Regions from separate parts of the Spongiactinospora sp. 9N601 genome, predicted to be linked through region 2. Evidence: riboswitches for the same ligand, from Rfam matches in the RefSeq annotation. Region 2 holds a riboswitch; each other region holds the start of a gene.
The links. Region 2 has a riboswitch for thiamine pyrophosphate ahead of thiC (phosphomethylpyrimidine synthase ThiC). Riboswitches for the same ligand answer to the same signal wherever they lie in the genome.

Region 1: another riboswitch for thiamine pyrophosphate. It lies ahead of tenA (thiaminase II); the one in region 2 lies ahead of thiC (phosphomethylpyrimidine synthase ThiC).
Region 3: another riboswitch for thiamine pyrophosphate. It lies ahead of ACH34R_RS01550 (FAD-dependent oxidoreductase); the one in region 2 lies ahead of thiC (phosphomethylpyrimidine synthase ThiC).

Annotation. Positions count from the first base shown of each region.
Region 1 is NZ_JBIRBB010000012.1:296,818-302,610, forward strand. It holds gene ACH34R_RS28495 (ABC transporter permease) at 1-641, shown strand, start outside; gene ACH34R_RS28500 (ABC transporter ATP-binding protein) at 617-1,366, shown strand; gene ACH34R_RS28505 (LLM class flavin-dependent oxidoreductase) at 1,363-2,721, shown strand; gene ACH34R_RS28510 (DUF6492 family protein) at 2,849-3,730, shown strand; TPP riboswitch at 3,800-3,895, shown strand; gene tenA (thiaminase II) at 3,886-4,581, shown strand; gene ACH34R_RS28520 (asparagine synthase-related protein) at 4,821-5,793, shown strand, end outside.
Region 2 is NZ_JBIRBB010000003.1:83,386-89,178, reverse strand. It holds gene ACH34R_RS07435 (DUF4192 domain-containing protein) at 51-1,268, shown strand; gene ACH34R_RS07430 (EI24 domain-containing protein) at 1,150-1,986, opposite strand; gene ACH34R_RS07425 (Maf family protein) at 2,484-3,077, opposite strand; gene ACH34R_RS07420 (hypothetical protein) at 3,448-3,996, opposite strand; TPP riboswitch at 4,142-4,255, shown strand; gene thiC (phosphomethylpyrimidine synthase ThiC) at 4,251-5,793, shown strand, end outside.
Region 3 is NZ_JBIRBB010000001.1:358,691-364,483, forward strand. It holds gene ACH34R_RS01530 (polyprenyl synthetase family protein) at 136-1,203, shown strand; gene thiE (thiamine phosphate synthase) at 1,219-1,920, opposite strand; gene ACH34R_RS01540 (Rv2175c family DNA-binding protein) at 1,932-2,306, opposite strand; gene ACH34R_RS01545 (NAD(P)/FAD-dependent oxidoreductase) at 2,347-3,537, opposite strand; TPP riboswitch at 3,668-3,783, shown strand; gene ACH34R_RS01550 (FAD-dependent oxidoreductase) at 4,268-5,452, shown strand; gene thiS (sulfur carrier protein ThiS) at 5,449-5,649, shown strand; gene ACH34R_RS01560 (thiazole synthase) at 5,664-5,793, shown strand, end outside.

The DNA of each region.
Region 1 (5,793 bases), on a different contig from region 2:
TCACCACCACCATCGAGCTGATCGAGAACGGCCGCCTCCAGGAGAACCTGCTCGCCTCGGTGCGCCGGGTCGGCCTCGGCCTGGCCATCGGCGTGCCCGGCGGGGTGGCGCTGGCCCTGTTGTCCGGCCTGAGCAGGTACGGCGAGGCGCTGATCGACGGCCCGGTCCAGATCAAGCGGGCGATCCCGGCCCTGGCCATCATGCCGCTGCTGATCCTCTGGCTCGGCATCGGCGAGGTCATGAAGGTCACCGTGATCGCGCTCGGCGTACTGGTCCCGATCTACGTCCACACCCACAACGGGCTGCGCGCGATCGACAGCCGCTACGTGGAGCTGGCCGCCACCGTCGGCCTCGGGCGGGCCGCGTTCATCCGGCGGGTCGTGCTGCCGGGGGCGCTGCCCGGGTTCCTGCTCGGCATGCGGTTCGCGGTCACCGTCTCCTGGCTGCACCTGGTGGTCGCGGAGCTGATCAACTCCACCAGCGGCATCGGCTACATGATGGACCTGGCCCGGACGTACGGGCAGACCGACGTGATCCTCGTCGGCATCGTCCTATACGGCCTGCTCGGCCTCTTCTCTGACGCGGCGGTCCGGCTCGTGGAAAGGAGGGCCCTTTCGTGGCGGCGCACGCTGGCGGGCTGACGGCGGATGCGGCCGTGGCGGCGGTCCAGGTGTCAGGGCTGACCAGGAGGTTCGGCGAACGTACCGTGCTCGACGGGCTGGACTTGGAGATCGCGCCCGGTGAGTTCGTGGCGCTGCTCGGCCAGAGCGGATCGGGCAAGAGCACGCTGCTGCGCGCCCTGGCCGGCCTGGACGCCGACGGCGAGGGCGAGGGGCGGGTGAGCGTGCCCGCGCGGGTGTCGGTGGTCTTCCAGGACGCCCGGCTGCTGCCCTGGCAGCGGGTGCTGGACAACGTGGTGCTCGGGCTGCCCGGCGACCAGGCCGGACGCGGCGCGGCGAGCCTCGGCGAGGTCGGCCTGGCCGGGCGCGAGCGGGCCTGGCCGAACCAGCTCTCCGGCGGTGAGCAGCAGCGGGTGGCGCTCGCCAGGTCGCTGGTACGCGAACCGGAGCTGCTGCTGGCCGACGAGCCGTTCGGCGCGCTCGACGCGCTCACCCGGATCAAGATGCACACGCTGCTGCGCCGGTTGTGCGACCGGCACCGGCCGGCCGTACTGCTGGTCACGCACGATGTGGACGAATCGATCGTGCTCGCCGACCGGGTGCTGGTGCTGTCCGCCGGCCGGATCGCGGCCGAGACCCGGATCGACATCGAACAGCCGCGGGATTCGGCCGACCCGAGGTTCGCCGAGATCCGTACCAGGCTGCTGGCCGCACTCGGCGTGACAAGAGAAACGGACAAATCGTGAGCCGACCATCAAACCGCCAGTTAACCCTCAATCTCTTCATTTACCCGGGCGGTCATCACGAAGCCGCCTGGCGGCATCCGAGTTCGGACGCGCGCCGGCTTCTTGACATCACCTATTACCAGGAGCTGGCCCGGCAGGCGGAGGCGGCGAAGCTGGACGCGGTCTTCCTGGCCGACGGGCCCTCGCTGCCGGAGAACGTCCGGTACGCGAGCAGGTTCCGGCTGGAGCCGATCACCCTGCTGACCGGGGTGGCGACCGCCACCGAGCGGATCGGCCTGATCGCGACGGCCTCCACGACCTACCTTGAGCCGTACAACCTCGCCCGCCTGTTCGCCTCGCTCGACCACATCAGCCGGGGCAGGGCGGGCTGGAACATCGTGACCACCGGCGCGTCGCAGGCCGCCGCCAACTTCGGGCTGGAGACGCACCCGGTACACGCCGACCGGTACGCCAGGGCCAGGGAGTTCCTGGAAGCCGTCACCGCCCTGTGGGACAGCTGGGAGGACGACGCCCTGGTCATCGACCGGGAGAGCGGGATCTTCGCGGACACCTCCAAGATCCACCGCATCGACCACGCCGGGGCGCTGCTGCGCGTCGCCGGGCCGCTGAACGTCCCGCGCTCCCCGCAGGGCAGGCCCGTCTACGTGCAGGCGGGCTCCTCGAAAGACGGCAGGGCCTTCGCCGCCGCCTACGCCGAGGCGATCTTCACCGCCCACCAGACGCTCGGCGACGCCCGCGACTTCTACGCCGACATCAAGGCCAGGGTCAAGAGCGAGGGCCGCGACCCCGACCAGGTCAGGGTGCTGCCGGGGATCAGCCCGTTCATCGGCTCCACCGAGGCCGAGGCGCTGGAGCTTCAGGAGGAGTTCGACGAGCTGATCCAGCCGGAGTACTCCCTGCACCAGCTCGACCAGCTCCTCGGGGTGGACCTGCGCGGGTACGACCTGGACGGGCCGTTCCCCGCGGACGTGCTGCCCACCACCGGCGACCGGCAGGAGAGCAGCCGCTTCAAGCTGGTGGCCGACATCGTGCGGCGCGAGGCCCCGACGATCCGGCAGTTGCTGCGCAGGCTGGCCGGGGCGCGGGGGCACTGGGTGACGGCGGGCGCCCCCGAGCAGATCGCCGACCGGATCGAGGAGTGGTTCACCGGCAGCGCGGCCGACGGGTTCAACATAATGCCGCCGTACCTGCCCGGCGGCTTCGACGCGTTCACCGGCCACGTGGTCCCCATTCTGCGGAAACGGGGCCTGTTCCGGACCGAGTACGAGGGCTCCACACTTCGCGAACACTATGGGCTCCAGCGCCCGCCGAGTCGTTTCGGCGCAGCGCTCCGAGGGGCCGAAAACCGCTGGTAGAGTAACGTTTCCTGGCACGTTCCAACACGCCCGTTGCCGAAGCCTCGCGCAGGCGGTAGAAGAAGTGACGGCAGTGAATCGGGGGCGCTTATTCGTACCCTCCGGCAGGGATGGGAGCGGGATACCCGTGAGCAGGAAATTAGCGGTCATCACCCCGAGCTACGGACCGGACTCGGAGCTTTTCGGCGAGCTCCACCGGTCCGTGCTCCACCACACGTCACAAGACACCGTCCACCACGTCATCGTGCCCACCGCGGACCAGGCGGTGTTCGCCAGGTTCGCGGGCCCGCGGTGCCGGATCTGGACCGAACCCGAGCTTCTCCCCCGCCGCTATGTCCGCGTTCCTCGCAGCGGACTGTGGGCCAATCTGCGCAGACCATGGCCACCTGTGCGCGGCTGGGTCATCCAGCAGGCGCTCAAGATAGCCGCCGCCGCGCACGTGGACGCCGATGTGGCGCTACTGCTCGACTCCGACGTCGTGCTGGTGCGGCCGACCCGCGCGGAGAGCTTCACCACCGACGACCGGCTGTGCCTTTACCGGCTCGAAGACGGCGTACACGCGGGAATGGACCGGCATATCAAGTGGCACCACGCGGCGCGCGGCCTTTTGGGCCTGCCCGCCACCCGGGCGCTGCCGCTCCCCGATTACGTCAGTTCGCTCAACTTCTGGGACCCGGCCCTCGTGCGGGAGATGCAGGAACGCATCACGAAGGTCACCGGGCGGCACTGGATGGACGCCTTCAACTCGCACCTGCACATTTCCGAGTTCATCCTTTACGGGGTCTTCGTGGACGAGGTCGTGGGCGCGGCGGCGGGCCGCCCGCCGTACACCGACTCGGTGTGCCACAACCGCTGGGACGACACCCCGCTCGACCTCGCCGCCGCCCTCGACTTCGCCGACCGGCTGACCCCGTCCGCGGTCGGGATGATGATCTCGGCCAAGTCCCGCACCCCGTGGGACGTCCGGCTCGCCGCCGTGCAGCGCTGCGCGCAGGTGGCCGGGGGCTGACCGCGCCGATCCGCGTACGCCCTGCCCGCCTCCCCCCGGCGGGGCGTTCGGACACGACCTGCTACGGTGACCCATGACGCGGGGTGCCCGGCGCGCCGGGCTGAGATCACACCCGTAGAACCTGCTCTAGTTCGGACTAGCGAAGGGACGTCACCGTGGGTGAGGGTTCGTTCTGCACTGAGGTCTGGCAGCGCACCGCGAAGCTGGTGCGGGCCATCCACGAGCACCCGTTCAACACCGCGCTCGGCGCGGGCACGCTCGACCGCGACAAGTTCGCGTTCTACATCGTCCAGGACGCCCGCTATCTGGAGGCGTTCTCCAAGGCGCTGGCCACCGCCTCCACGCGCGCGGGCGACGTCGACGAGGCGGCCTTCTACGCGCAGAGCGCGAACACCGCGCTGACCGCGGAGGCGTCGCTGCACGCCGGTTACATCGAGGAGTACGGCCTGAGCCCGGACGACCTGTCCGGGATCGCGACGTCGCCGACCTGCCTCGGCTACTCCTCGTACTTGCAGGCCACCGCGCTGTCGGCGCCCTACCCGGTGCTCGCGGCGGCGGTCCTCCCCTGCTTCTGGGTCTACCAGGACGTGGGCGAGGCGCTGCTGGAGCGTACCGCCGGCGCCGCCGACCACCCCTACCGCGCCTGGATCTCCACCTACGCCGACCCGGCGTTCGCCGAGTCGGTCACCCAGGCCAAGGAGATCACCGACCGGCTGGCCGCGGCGGCCGGCCCGCAGACGCGCGAACAGATGGTCCACGCCTTCTGCCGGGCCACCGAGTACGAGTGGATGTTCTGGGACAGCGCGTGGCGGCAGGAGACCTGGCCCACCGCGGAGTGGGTCTCGCTCTGAACCGACCCCGAGTCGGGGGCCGCTGTCGATATCCGGCGCGCCCAGGGATGCGTACCAAGATTGTTCGCGGAGCGTAACCGTCCGGATACTTATGGTGACCACTTCCTGATCGGTAGACATGGCGGGTGACCGAAGGTCTATCGCGGAAAGGAGCGCGGTCCCATGAGCGCGACAGATATCCGGCCTGCCCGGCAGTCCCGGTTTCCCGACCCCCAAGCCTGACGGGCGGGGGAACAACGGTGCGAGGGGAGCCGTGGTTCGCCGTCCTTCCCGACGGGGCGGCCGGGGCCGCCGCGGCAGGGGCGCTGCGCCCGTGGGCGAGCGGTGTGATCGATCACGCGTCCGGCCGTCCGTGGCTGGTCGGCGAGTGGCCGTGTGATCAGATCCGCCACGCCCGCGCGGGCTCGGCGCAGGTGGCGGTGCTCGGGCGATGCCCGGTCACCACCGCCGACCTGGCGCGGCGGCTGGACCGGATACGTGATCTGAACGAGGTGGAACGCGTGGTCGCGGGGCTGCCCGGCAGCTTCCACCTGATCGCCGCGGTCGGCGGCAGGGTGCGAGCCCGGGGCAGCGCCTCGGCGGTGCGCCGGATATTCCAGGCCCGGGTGGCGGGCGTGACGGTGGCGGCCAGCCGCTCCGACGTGCTGGCCACGGTGACCGGCGCGCCGGTCGACGAGGGCGTCCTCGCCGCGCGGCTGCTGCCGTACTGCGCGGCCTGGCCGCTCCAGCAGGCGGGGGTGTGGCGCGGCGTCACCGGGGTGCCGCCCGACCACTGCCTGATCCTGGAGCCGGACGGCACGGCGACGCTGCGCCGCTGGTGGAGTCCGCCGGAGCCGGCGCTGCCGCTGGCCGAGGGCGCGGAGGCGGTGCGCGACGCGCTGGTCGCGGCGGTCGGCTCCTGCGCGAAGGGCGGTTCCCACTACGGCGACACGATCAGCGCCGACCTGTCCGGCGGGCTCGACTCCACCGCTCTGTGCTTCCTGGCCGGGCGCGGCTCGGGCCGCCTGGTGACCATTCATCGCCAGGGCGCCGACATCGGCCCCAGCGGGTCGGGCGACACGGTGTGGGCGCGCCGGGCCGCCGCGGCGCTGCCCAACGCCAGGCACCTCACGGCCGGGCGCGACGACGTCCCGCCGTGGTTCGGCGGGCTGACCGAGCCCCGGCAGGCCCTGGAGGAGCCCCCCGGCTGGGTGCGTGACACCGCGCGGATCG
Region 2 (5,793 bases):
TCAAGCCTTAGCGAAAATGAGCGACCGCTCGGGGCGGCAGGCTTTCAGGCATGGCAACCACCCCGCCCCGAATGCTGCTTTCCAGCCCCGTGGACGTGCTCGCCGCCGTCCCCTACCTGATCGGCTTCCACCCGGCCGACAGCCTCGTCGTTCTGGGCCTCACCGGCTCCCGGCCGCACAGCGAGGCACGGCTGACCCTTCGCTGGGACCTCCCCCTCGCGTCCGACGCGCTCGACCGTTTCGTCCCCATCCTGTTCAAGGAGGACATCACCCACGTCATCCTGCTCGGCTACGGCGCGGGGCCGCTCGTCACCCCCGCCGTCGATCAGGTCCGCTCCCTCGTCCAGGGCGCGGACATCGCGGTGGCCGAGGCGCTGCGCTCCGACGGCGGGCGCTACTGGTCCTATATCTGCGAGGCCGCCACCTGCTGCCCGCCCGAGGGCACCCCTTATGACGTGGCCAGCAGTCAGATTCCCGCCCTGGCCACCCTGCGCGGAATGGTCGCCCTCCCCGACCGCGCGGCGCTCGAAGGCTCGCTGGAGCCGGCCGAGGGGGCCGCACGGGACGGCATGCGAGAGGCGACCCGGAGCGCGATCAGCGACATGATCGGCAGGTTCCGCGCCTGCCGCAACGCCGACGCGTTCGCCCGTGACCTGGTCGCCGAGGGGATCGCCAGGGTCCACACCGCGGTCGAGACCTACGGTGCCGGTGGGCGGCTCGACGATGACGACGCGGCCCGGCTCTGCATGGCGCTGAGCATCGTGAGAGTGCGCGACGAGGCGTGGACCTCCATGGTGGCCGACGGCCTGCGGGCGCATCTGGCGCTCTGGCACGATCTCGTCCGCCGGGTCGAGCCGCGGTTCCTGCCGCCCGTGGCGTCACTCCTGGGCATGGCCGCCTGGCACCACGGCGACTGCGCGCTCGCGGACATGGCCCTCAATCGTGCCCTGGCGGCCGATCCCGGCTATTCGATGGCCGTGCTGCTCAGCCAGGCGCTGAGCCACATGCTGCCACCCGACCGGCTCGGCGAGCGGATGCCCCGCCCCGCCGACCTCGACCAGGCCATGGGGCCGCCGCACATGGCCTGGCTGCTTCCCCTGCTGGACCTGATCGACGATCAGGCGGGCGACTACGCGGCCGAGGAGGCGTTCACGAGCGGCCCGGAGGCTGCGGCGGACGCGACGAATGCGGCGGCGTCCCCGGACCGCGATCCCCCTGATCCAGGGGCAGTGCCTGCGCCGCCGGCCCGAGATGGAGCCGCACCATGATCGCCGCACCCGCCACCGCGACCGGCATGGCCACGACCGCCCCGACCGGAATGAGGAAGATGAGGAACACGACGACTCCGAAGCCCAGCGCCCCCGCCTTGTTCGCGCGCAGCACGCGGAAGCGCTCCTTACGCCGCATGCCCCGGCGCTCCATGGCGAGCGTGGTCAGCTCCACCGTCAGGAAGAAGCCCGAGACGGCCGCCCCGAGCACCGGCACCACCGTCTGCCCGATCACCGGCACGAACCCGAGCGCGAACAACGGGATCGTGAAGAGCAGCACGAACCAGAGGGTGACCAGGCTGTCGCGGATCGATCGGGGGATCGACCGCCACAATGGCACGTCGTTGCCCCCGGGCACCTCCCCGTGAGACTCCTCGACCTTCTCCGACAGCTTCTCGTAGAACGGCTCGCCGACGATCAGCGTCAGCGCGGTGAAGGTGAGCACGGCGAGGGCCAGACCCATCCCGAAGATCACGATCCCCAGGAGGAAGCGCATGGTGTCACGCAGGCCGGGGTTCCAGCCATCCGCGAACGGCGTCGCGAAGTCCGCCAGGTCCCCGGCACGTCCTCCAAGGAAGACCAGCGCCACAACATAGATGACCAACGTGACCAGAGCGGGCAGCAGCCCGAAGAGCCACCACCGCGGGTGCCGAGCGCACCAGCGCATGCCCTGAAAGAAGAACCCGATGCCACCGAAGAACGCCCGCAATGCAGCCATGCCCGGCAGGCTAACGCCTCCCGCCCACCCTGGCGTCCCGATGATCCCCCGCCCACCGCCTCACCCGCCCTAAGGCGTCGGCACCGAGTCACACGAGACCCACCGGACCGGGAGGGCGAGCGCAGCGACGAGGGGGCAGAGCAACGTCGCATCTCGCGGAGCAGAGCCGGACATACATACCACGACCTGCGCAAAGGAGACGCCACCCACCACGGAAGACCCGACATACCGTTTCCGGACAACGCCGGATCTCGCTATTTCACCCGCTGCCGTCCGCCTCCGAGGCGGTGTCCACCGAGCGCTGTAAATGGGAACGTTCAAACCGGGCCATCGCACAGGTCGGCCACACCGGCCGCAGGAAAGCCCCACCACATCGCGGCACGCGATCGGCTCCGAAGGAGGACACCCCGCCACCACCCGGCGATGACCGTTTCACGTGCGACCAGTGCCGGCCGTACCCGGCCGGGGCGGTCCGCATGACACCAAGAGAGGTCTGATCAACGATCGACGCGCCAGAGGGCGGGCAGTTCGACGCCCAATTCGGCGAAGAGGCGACGCAGAAGAGGAAGGGAGATGCCAAGGACATTGCCGTGGTCCCCGTCGATGCCCTCGACGAACCAACCGCCGAAGCCCTCCAGCGCAAATGCCCCCGCGACGCGCAGCGGCTCCCCCGTCGCCACATACGCAGCGATCTCGGCATCGGTGGGCGTCCCGAAGCGCACCAGAGTGGAGCCGAGCTCGGCGGCCTCCCGCCCGCTGGCGGCGTCGATCACGCAATGCCCGGTCAGCAGCCGGCCATCGCTCCCGCGCATCGCCTGCCACCTGGCCGTCGCCTCCTCAGGCGTCGCGGGCTTGCCGTACGGCACACCGTCGATCTCCAGGACCGAGTCACAGCCGATCACCAGCCCATCCCCCACCCGCTCGGCCACAGCGGCGGCCTTCGCCCGAGCAAGCGTGAGCGCGAGGTCCCCGGGGGTGTCAGCGGTCACCGCATCCTCATCCACCCCACTGACGACCACTTTGGGATCAAGCCCCGCAGTCCGCAACAACGCAAGCCTGGCAGGCGAAGCGGAAGCCAGCACGATCGTCATAAGAAACCTCCGATCAGATCCCGCCTGCGGCGGAGAAGCAATCAAAGCCCTGCGGAGCAGGGCAGAGCCAACCGATTCGCGCATCGAACAAAGACACGATAGCCAGCAAGAGAGAAGATCATGCCACCTTCCACGGTCCATACCCAGCTCTGGAATGAGCGCCGCATCCCAGCCCCGCCCACCCCCTCGCCACCGGCCACGAAACTCCTGGGCGTTACCAGGCATGTTGACCGCCGTCCCGCTCACCAACGACGGCAAGGCCGGCTTGGACCGGCCGCTCGGCCCACTCGCCGACGTCCCCGCCCCACTGGGCACATTTCCCGGCAAATCAGCACGCTGGCCCAGGCGACCCTGCTGCCGGTCATCGAGATCAACCGGAGGCCGCCCCAGAGCAAGGCTGCATGCCACAGCCCAGTGGGTGCCGCACGAATTCTGGATGAGCGTCGCCGAGATCGATGCTGTTCTCATCAAGGGCGTTGGCGATGTGGAAACGGCCTGCATCGAAGACGAACTCCACCGCGATGGTGCCGTCCGCCACGTCATGACTCGAAGGACGCCACTCGAGCAGCGCAACTTCGCGCAGTTCCTGGCCGACGAACGGCTCAAGCCGTTCGTCGGCGCCGACCCACGCCGGAGTCAGCTCGAACCACTCCCAGTCACTGATCGCAGTCGTCGTGTCGATGCTGTCCCGGCTGATCGACAGCTCATCGAGCTTCCAGTGGCAGATCTCTACCTGGACACCATCGAAGTCCAAGACGACGGGACAGTCCGCGAACCATTCCCCGGTCTCGACAAAGCGCACGATCGCGAACCCCGTAAGACGCCGGCCACCAAGTGCGGCCAGGCTCGGCCCGTGTTCCTCGCGGACGGCTTCAAGCCCGACGAGAAAGGTCGGCTCGAAGCCGGATATCCCCATCACGATTGCCGATTGTCCACGTTATTCACGGGGCCGGCCAGCCGATATCCACTACCAAGCCGCATGGCCGTGCTCGACGGCTTCATCCTTTCAAGTGATCACTCACGTGGGGGCTGTGGCGAAGGGAGGGTGTGGGTTAGGGTTGGACACGACAGATCGCGGGGGTCCGGTGAACCGGGCTGAGATTGTGGCTGAGACGGCTGCTGACCGCTGGAACCTGACCGGGTAATGCCGGCGTAGGGAGAGATCGAGTCGTCATGACCGACACTGCGATGACACGTGCCCGCAAGGTGTATTTGCACGGAGAGCGGGCGGATCTGCGGGTGCCGATGCGGGAGGTGGCGCTCACTGATGGGGGTGCCGTGGTGCTCTATGACACCTCTGGGCCGTACACCGACCCGGACTACGACGCCGACGTGCGGTGCGGGCTGCCCGCGCTACGTGCGGGCTGGATCGCCGGGCGCGGTGACACGGTGTCGTACACCGGGCGTACGGTGCGGCCCGAGGATGATGGGCGGCGTTCGGGGGATCCGCTGCGGAACGCGGCGGCGTTCGCTGAGCGGTCGCCTCGCCGGGCGAGTGGGGCGGGGGCGGTGACGCAGCGCGCTTATGCGCGGCGTGGGGAGATCACCTCTGAGATGGAGTTCGTCGCGCTCCGGGAAGGGGTCGAGCCGGAGGTGGTCCGGGGCGAGCTGGCGGCGGGCCGGGCGGTGTTGCCCGCCAACGTCAACCATCCGGAGCTGGAGCCGATGATCATCGGCCGGAACTTCCTGGTGAAGGTGAACGCCAACATCGGCAACTCGGCGGTGGCGTCCTCGATCGAGGAGGAGGTGGCCAAGATGACCTGGGCGACCCGCTGGGGCGCCGACACCATCATGGACCTGTCCACCGGCAGGGACATTCACACCACGCGCGAGTGGATCCTGCGCAATTCGCCCGTCCCGGTCGGGACGGTTCCGCTCTACCAGGCCGTGGAGAAGGTCGGTGGCGATCCGGCCGAGCTGACCTGGGAGGTCTTCCGAGACACCGTGGTCGAGCAGGCCGAGCAGGGCGTGGACTACATGACGGTGCACGCGGGCGTACTGCTGGAGTACGTGCCGCTGACGGCCCGCCGCCGTACGGGCATCGTGTCGCGCGGTGGTTCGATCATGGCGGCGTGGTGTCTGGCGCATCACCGCCAGAACTTCCTGTACACCCACTTCCGGGAGCTGTGCGAGATCTTCGCCGCGTACGACGTGACCTGGTCGTTGGGCGATGGATTGCGGCCCGGGTCGATCTCCGACGCCAATGACGAGGCCCAGTTCGCCGAACTGCGCACCCAGGGTGAACTCACCCGGATCGCCGCCGAGTATGACAACCAGGTGATGAACGAGGGCCCCGGGCACATCCCGATGCACAAGATCAAGGAGAACGTCGACCTGCAACGGGAGTGGTGCGACGACGCGCCGTTCTACACGCTCGGGCCGCTGACCACCGACATCGCGCCGGGGTATGACCACATCACCTCGGCGATCGGCGCGGCGATGATCGGCTGGTACGGCACCGCGATGCTCTGCTACGTCACGCCCAAGGAGCACCTAGGGCTTCCGGACCGCGATGACGTCAAGGCCGGGGTGATCGCCTACAAGATCGCCGCACACGCCGCGGACCTGGCCAAGGGGCATCCGGGCGCGCAGGCGTGGGACGACGCGCTTTCGGACGCGCGGTTCGACTTCCGGTGGGAGGACCAGTTCAACCTCTCCCTCGACCCGGACACCGCGCGGGCGTTCCACGACGCGACGTTGCCCGCCGCGCCCGCCA
Region 3 (5,793 bases), on a different contig from region 2:
GGTCATCGCCCGTGCCGCACCCCTGCCGGGTCCCGTGGACTCCGCGCCGGAGTCCTGTCAAGTGCCTGCCGAACTCCATGCTGAAACGGGCAGTCGGGATCATTCCCCGCGGCGCCCTGCCGTTACGCTCGGAACATGACCGTTTCCGGCGCCGCGCGCGGCATGCTCCGCACCGAGGTCGACCGTTCGCTGAAGACCTTCCTCGACCATCAGCGAGCGGTGGCCGGCGGGCCCGACGTCGCGCCGCTCTTCGACGCCGCCGAGGACTTCCTGGCGGGCGGGAAGCGGCTGCGCCCGGCCTTTTGCTACTGGGGCTGGAAGGCCGCGGGCGGCGGCGACGACCCCGCGGTGCTCACCGCGGCGGCCTCCCTCGAACTGCTCCAGGCCAGCGCCCTCGTACACGACGACCTGATGGACAACAGCGACCTGCGGCGCGGCATGCCCGCCGCGCACCGCCGCTTCCAGACCCTGCACGAGAAGGAGAGCTGGAACGGTTCGGCCGAGCAGTTCGGCGCGGGGGCCGCGGTGCTGCTGGGCAACCTGCTGCTGCTCTGGTCGAGCGAGATGTGGCGCACCTGCGGGCTGCCCCCTGAGGCGCTGGCCGCCGCCCAGCCCGCGCACGACCACATGCGCACCGAGCTGATGTGCGGCCAGTACCTCGACCTGCTGGAACAGGCGCACGGCGAGAACACCTTCGAAAGCGCGCTGCGGGTCGCGCTCTACAAGAGCGGCCGGTACTCGGTGGAGCGCCCGCTGCGGCTCGGCCTGACGCTGGCGGCCAGGGGCGCGCCGCCGTGGACGGACGCGCTGTGCTCCGACTACGGCACCGGCGTGGGCATCGCCTTCCAGCTCCGTGACGACGTGCTCGGCGTCTTCGGCGACCCCTCGCAGACCGGCAAGCCGGCCGGTGACGACCTGCGCGAGGGCAAGCGGACCATGCTGATCGCCCGCACGCTGGCCGCGGCGCCGTCCGAGGCGGCGGCCGTGGTCCGGCGGCTGCTCGGCGACCCCGCCCTCGGTGCGGAGGGCGTGGCCACGCTGCGCACGATCATCCAGGAGAGCGGGGCGCTGGCGGCCTGCGAGGAGATGATCAAGCGGTACCTGCACGACGCCCTGGACGCGCTGGAGCGTGCCCCGATCACCGCGGAGGCGCGTACCGCCCTGGCCGACCTCGCGGTGGCCGCCACGACCCGCGACATGTGAGCCCGGCCGGAAGGCTCACGGCGGCTGCGCCGCGGCCAGGCGGGCGGCGAACTCCGCCGCCGCCGCGGCGGGGTCGTCGGCGTCGGTGATGGCGCGGACCACGACGACCCGGCGCGCGCCGTAGGAGATCACCTCGTCCAGGCGGGCCAGGTCGATGCCGCCGATGGCGAACCAGGGGCGCGTGGCGGGCAGGTCCGCCGCGTGCTTGAGCAGGCCGGGGCCCGGGGCCGGGCGGCCCGGTTTGGTCGGCGTGGGCCAGACCGGGCCGCAGCAGTAGTAGTCGACGCCGTCTTCGGCCGCCGCCGCGGACGCCTCGCCGGCCTCGTGGGTGGAGCGGCCGATGAGGATGTCGGGGCCGAGGATGTCGCGCGCGACGGTGACCGGCAGGTCGTCCTGGCCGAGATGCAGGATGTCGGGCCGGGCGGCGTAGGCCACGTCGGCCCGGTCGTTGACGGCCAGGAGCGCGCCGTGCCGGTCGCAGGCGTCGCGGAACACCTCCAGCAGGGCCAGTTCGTCACGCGCCTCCAGGCCCTTCTCCCGAAGCTGCACGATGTCGACCCCGGCGCCGAGCACGGCGTCGAGGAAGGCGGGCAGGTCACCGCGGTTGCGGCGGCCGTCGGTGCAGAGGTAGAGGCGGGCCGATCGCAGGCGCTCGGTGAGCGCGGTACGGCTCGCGCCGGGCGTGGCACGCCCGGCGGAGGATGGGTGAGATGACATCGGGCGGCCGGTCAGAAGGCGAGCGCCTGCGCCCGGCGCTTGACCTCGGTGTGCCGGCCGGCGGCGATCGCCTGGACGGGCGCCCCGGTCAGGGACTCGTCCGGGGTGAACAGCCAGCGCAGTGCCTCGACGTCGTCGTATCCGGCGTCACCGAGCACGGTCAGCGTGCCCGGCAGGCCCTTGAGCACATCGTCAGCGGCCAGGAAGGCGGCGGGCACCTGGGGCTCGCCACCGTCCCGGCGTACTCCGATGATCTTGCGGTCCTTCAGCAGTTGCTTGGCCCGGCCGGCCGACAGGCCCAGCCGCTTGGCCACTTCCGACAGCGGGATCCACTCCCCTACCAACTCGTCGGTCTGCTGGTCGATCTGTGCAACAGAAAGCGTCACGAATCCACCAGTACCACGACTGGGCGATCTGCAAACACCCTCAGGCGACCACGCAATCGCGCAGCATGGTGCCGGGATCGGCCAGGCGGCGGGCGTCGAGCCGCCGGCCGGCCTCCACGATCCGCCTGCCCTGGACGAGGTCGCGAGGGCGATCGACGGTGAGGATCGCGGTCAGCCGGTCATCGCCGGTCAGCCAGCAGATGGCCCATTTGGCGTCGGTGTGCGGGTCGCCCCGCAGGACGCGGCGGGCGGCGCGCGGGCCCGCGTGGTACCCGGCGTACTGCACCATGTGCCCGAACTGCTCCGACCAGAAGTAGGGCACCGGGTCGTAGACGGCGTCCTCGCCGAGAATGGCCGCGGCGGCGACGTCGGGCGCGCCGAGCGCGGTGTCCCAGTGCTCCACCCGCAGCCGGCGCGCGAACCTGCGCGACCACCAGGCGGCGCAGTCGCCGACCGCGACGACGCCGGGCAGCGAGGTGCGCAGGTGCTCGTCGGTCACGACCCCGTCGGCCAGCTCGATGCCGGAACCGGACAGCCAGCCGATCGCCGGGCGGACGCCCACGCCGGTGACGACGACGTCGGCCTTGATCCGCGAGCCGTCGGCGAGCGTGAGCCCGTCGTGGTCGACCGAGGCGACCCGTGTGGAAAGGCGCAGCTCGACCCCGGCCTCCGCGTACCACGGGACCGTCCACGCGCCCGCGTCGTCGCCGAGCGCCGCGCTCAGCGGGGTGGGAGCGGCCTCCACGACGACCACGTCGCACCCGGCGCGGGCCGCCGCGGTGGTGACCTCCGCGCCGATCCAGCCCGCGCCGATGACCGCCACCCGGACCCCGGGCGCGAGCCGGTCGCGCAGCTCCAGGGCGTCGTCGATGGTCCGCAGCACGTGCTGGCGGCCCTCACCGCGCAGCCTGATCGGCGTGGCGCCGGTCGCGATCACCAGCCCGTCGTACGGCAGCTCGCCCTCGGTCGTCTCGACCACTCCGGGCCGCAGCCCCTTGGCGGCCACGGCCTGACGCCAGTCGATCTTCAGGGCGTCGAGGTCGAGGTCGACGTAGGTCGAGTCGATCTCCTTCTCCCTGTTCAGCACGGCCTTGGAGAGCGGCGGGCGGTCATAGGGCCGGTGCCGCTCCTCTCCGATCAGAGTGATTCTGCCGTCGTACCCGTGGGCCCGAAGGGCCTCAAGACTGCGCACACCGGCGAGCCCGGCTCCCACCACCACGACCTGATTCACAACCCACGACCCTAAGTCGGCGCATCGAAAGCGCGCCAATGGCGATTCGACAACGAAAACGCTAATCCATGTACACGCCCGCAGCTGACACCCCGTGCGGGGTCACTTCTGCGGACGCTTAGGCTAGAAGGGATAAACGCACGGGAGTCCGGACGAACCGGGCTGAGAGGAGGGCTGTCACGGCCCTCGACCGTAACAGAACCTGATCCGGGTCATGCCGGCGAAGGGAGCGATCGGCCGCATGAGGCCACAGCGCAGCGAGCACCACCGAAGCGAGCAAAACCGCCACCAACCAGTCGATCGGGAACGAAGGAACCTGGTAGGGGCCTCCGAGGAGACCGGCTCGGAAGGAGCCACCCACGATGGGCGTACCCCGCCCAGGGCGGCCCCAAGCGAAGGTATGCGGAGTGTCGATCCCCCAGGTGGGGATGAGTTCGGCCCGAAACCCGCGGCCGGAGTCGCGAGCCTCCCGCACGCCGTGTCCCCCGGCGGGCTCGCGAACGGCCCGAAACCCCTCGGCGACCCCCCGGGCGTCCCCGCTCCCCCGCCGCTGAGCGCGGCCGGAGGCGTACCGGCGTCCGGTGGCGCCCCACTCGCCGATTCCCCGGGTACGGACGCGCCGGGACCGAAAAACCCGGCCGGACACGGAAGCACCCCAACCAGGGTTGATGGCGGCCCGCAAACGGCCGCAGAGCCCGCCGGGCGGCTCGCGGGCCGAGCGGGGCGGGTCGTGGTGGTGGGAGGCGGCGTCGTCGGGCTGAGCGTCGCGTGGCGGGCGGCCCGGGAGGGCGCGGCCGTGACGGTCATCGACCCCGATCCTGGGGGCGGCGCGTCGTACGCCGCGGCCGGGATGCTCGCGCCGGTGAGCGAGGTCACCTACACCGAGGAGCCGCTGCTGCGGCTGGGGGTGGACTCCCTCGCCCGCTGGCCGCGCTTCGCCGCCGAACTCACCGAGGCCACCGGCGACGACCTCGACCTGCGCTCGGCGGGCACGCTGGACGTCGCCTTCGGCGCGGACGACCTGGCGGCGCTGGGCGAGCTGGCGGAGTTCATGGCCAAACTGGACCTCCCCGTCGAACGGCTCACCGGCCGCGAGTGCCGCCGCCTGGAGCCCATGCTGGCCCCGTCGGTGCGCGGCGGCCTGCTCGCCCCCGGCGACTCCTGGGTGAACCCGCGCCGGGTGACCCGCGCCCTGCTCACCGCCCTGTCCAGGCTCGGTGTCCCGGTGCTGCGCCGCCGGGTCGCCGAAGTGGTGGTGGCCGGCGGCACGGTCCAGGGCGTACGGCTCGCGGCGGCGGACGCCGAGCCCGGCTCGCGCGGCGTGCGGCCCGGCCGCGCCCCGCTCCCCCGTCAGGACTCCGGGGCGGCCCCGGAGCAGATCCCGGCGGACCAGGTGGTGCTGGCGGCCGGGGCGTGGACCGGCTCGCTGCCCGGGGTGCCCGGCGGCGTGCTGCCCCCGGTACGACCGGTCAAGGGCCAGATCATGCGCCTGCGCACGCCCTATCCCGCGCTGACCCGCTGTGTGCGCGGCACCGTCCACGGCTCCCCCGTCTACCTGGTGCCGCGCGGAGACGGCGAGGTGGTGCTCGGAGCCACCCAGGAGGAGATGGGCTTCGACACCCGTGTCACGGCCGGCGGCCTGTGGGAGATCCTGCGCGACGCCAGGGAACTGGTGCCGGGCGTCACCGAGTGGGAGGTCACCGACGTGGTGGCCGGACTGCGCCCGGGGACGCCCGACAACCTGCCCGCGATCGGCCGCACCGCGCTGCCGGGGCTCCTGGTCGCCACCGGCCATCACCGGGGCGGCGTACTGCTCGCCCCCCTCACCGCCGATCTGGTCGTCCGCCTGCTGGCGGGCGAGACGATCGTGGACCACCCCTGTTCACCATCGCGTTTCGAGGAAAGCACCGAATGAAAGTGACCATCAACGGCAGCCCGTACGACCTCCCCGAGGGGGCCACCGTGGCGAACGCCGTGACCGCGCTCACCACCGCGACCTCGGGTGTGGCGGTCGCGTTGAACGAGGAGGTCATCACCAGGGGGGCGTGGGAGTCGACCGCGCTTTCCGAGCGGGACCGCGTGGAAGTGCTCACCGCGGTGCAGGGAGGATGACGATGACCGGTCAGATGACCGAGCAGGCGGCGGGCCCGCCGCCGGTGAACGGCGCGGCGGAGGAGGACCGGTTCACCATCGCCGGCCGGGCGTTCGGCTCCCGGCTGATCATGGGAACCGGCGGCGCGCCCTCCCTGGAGGTGC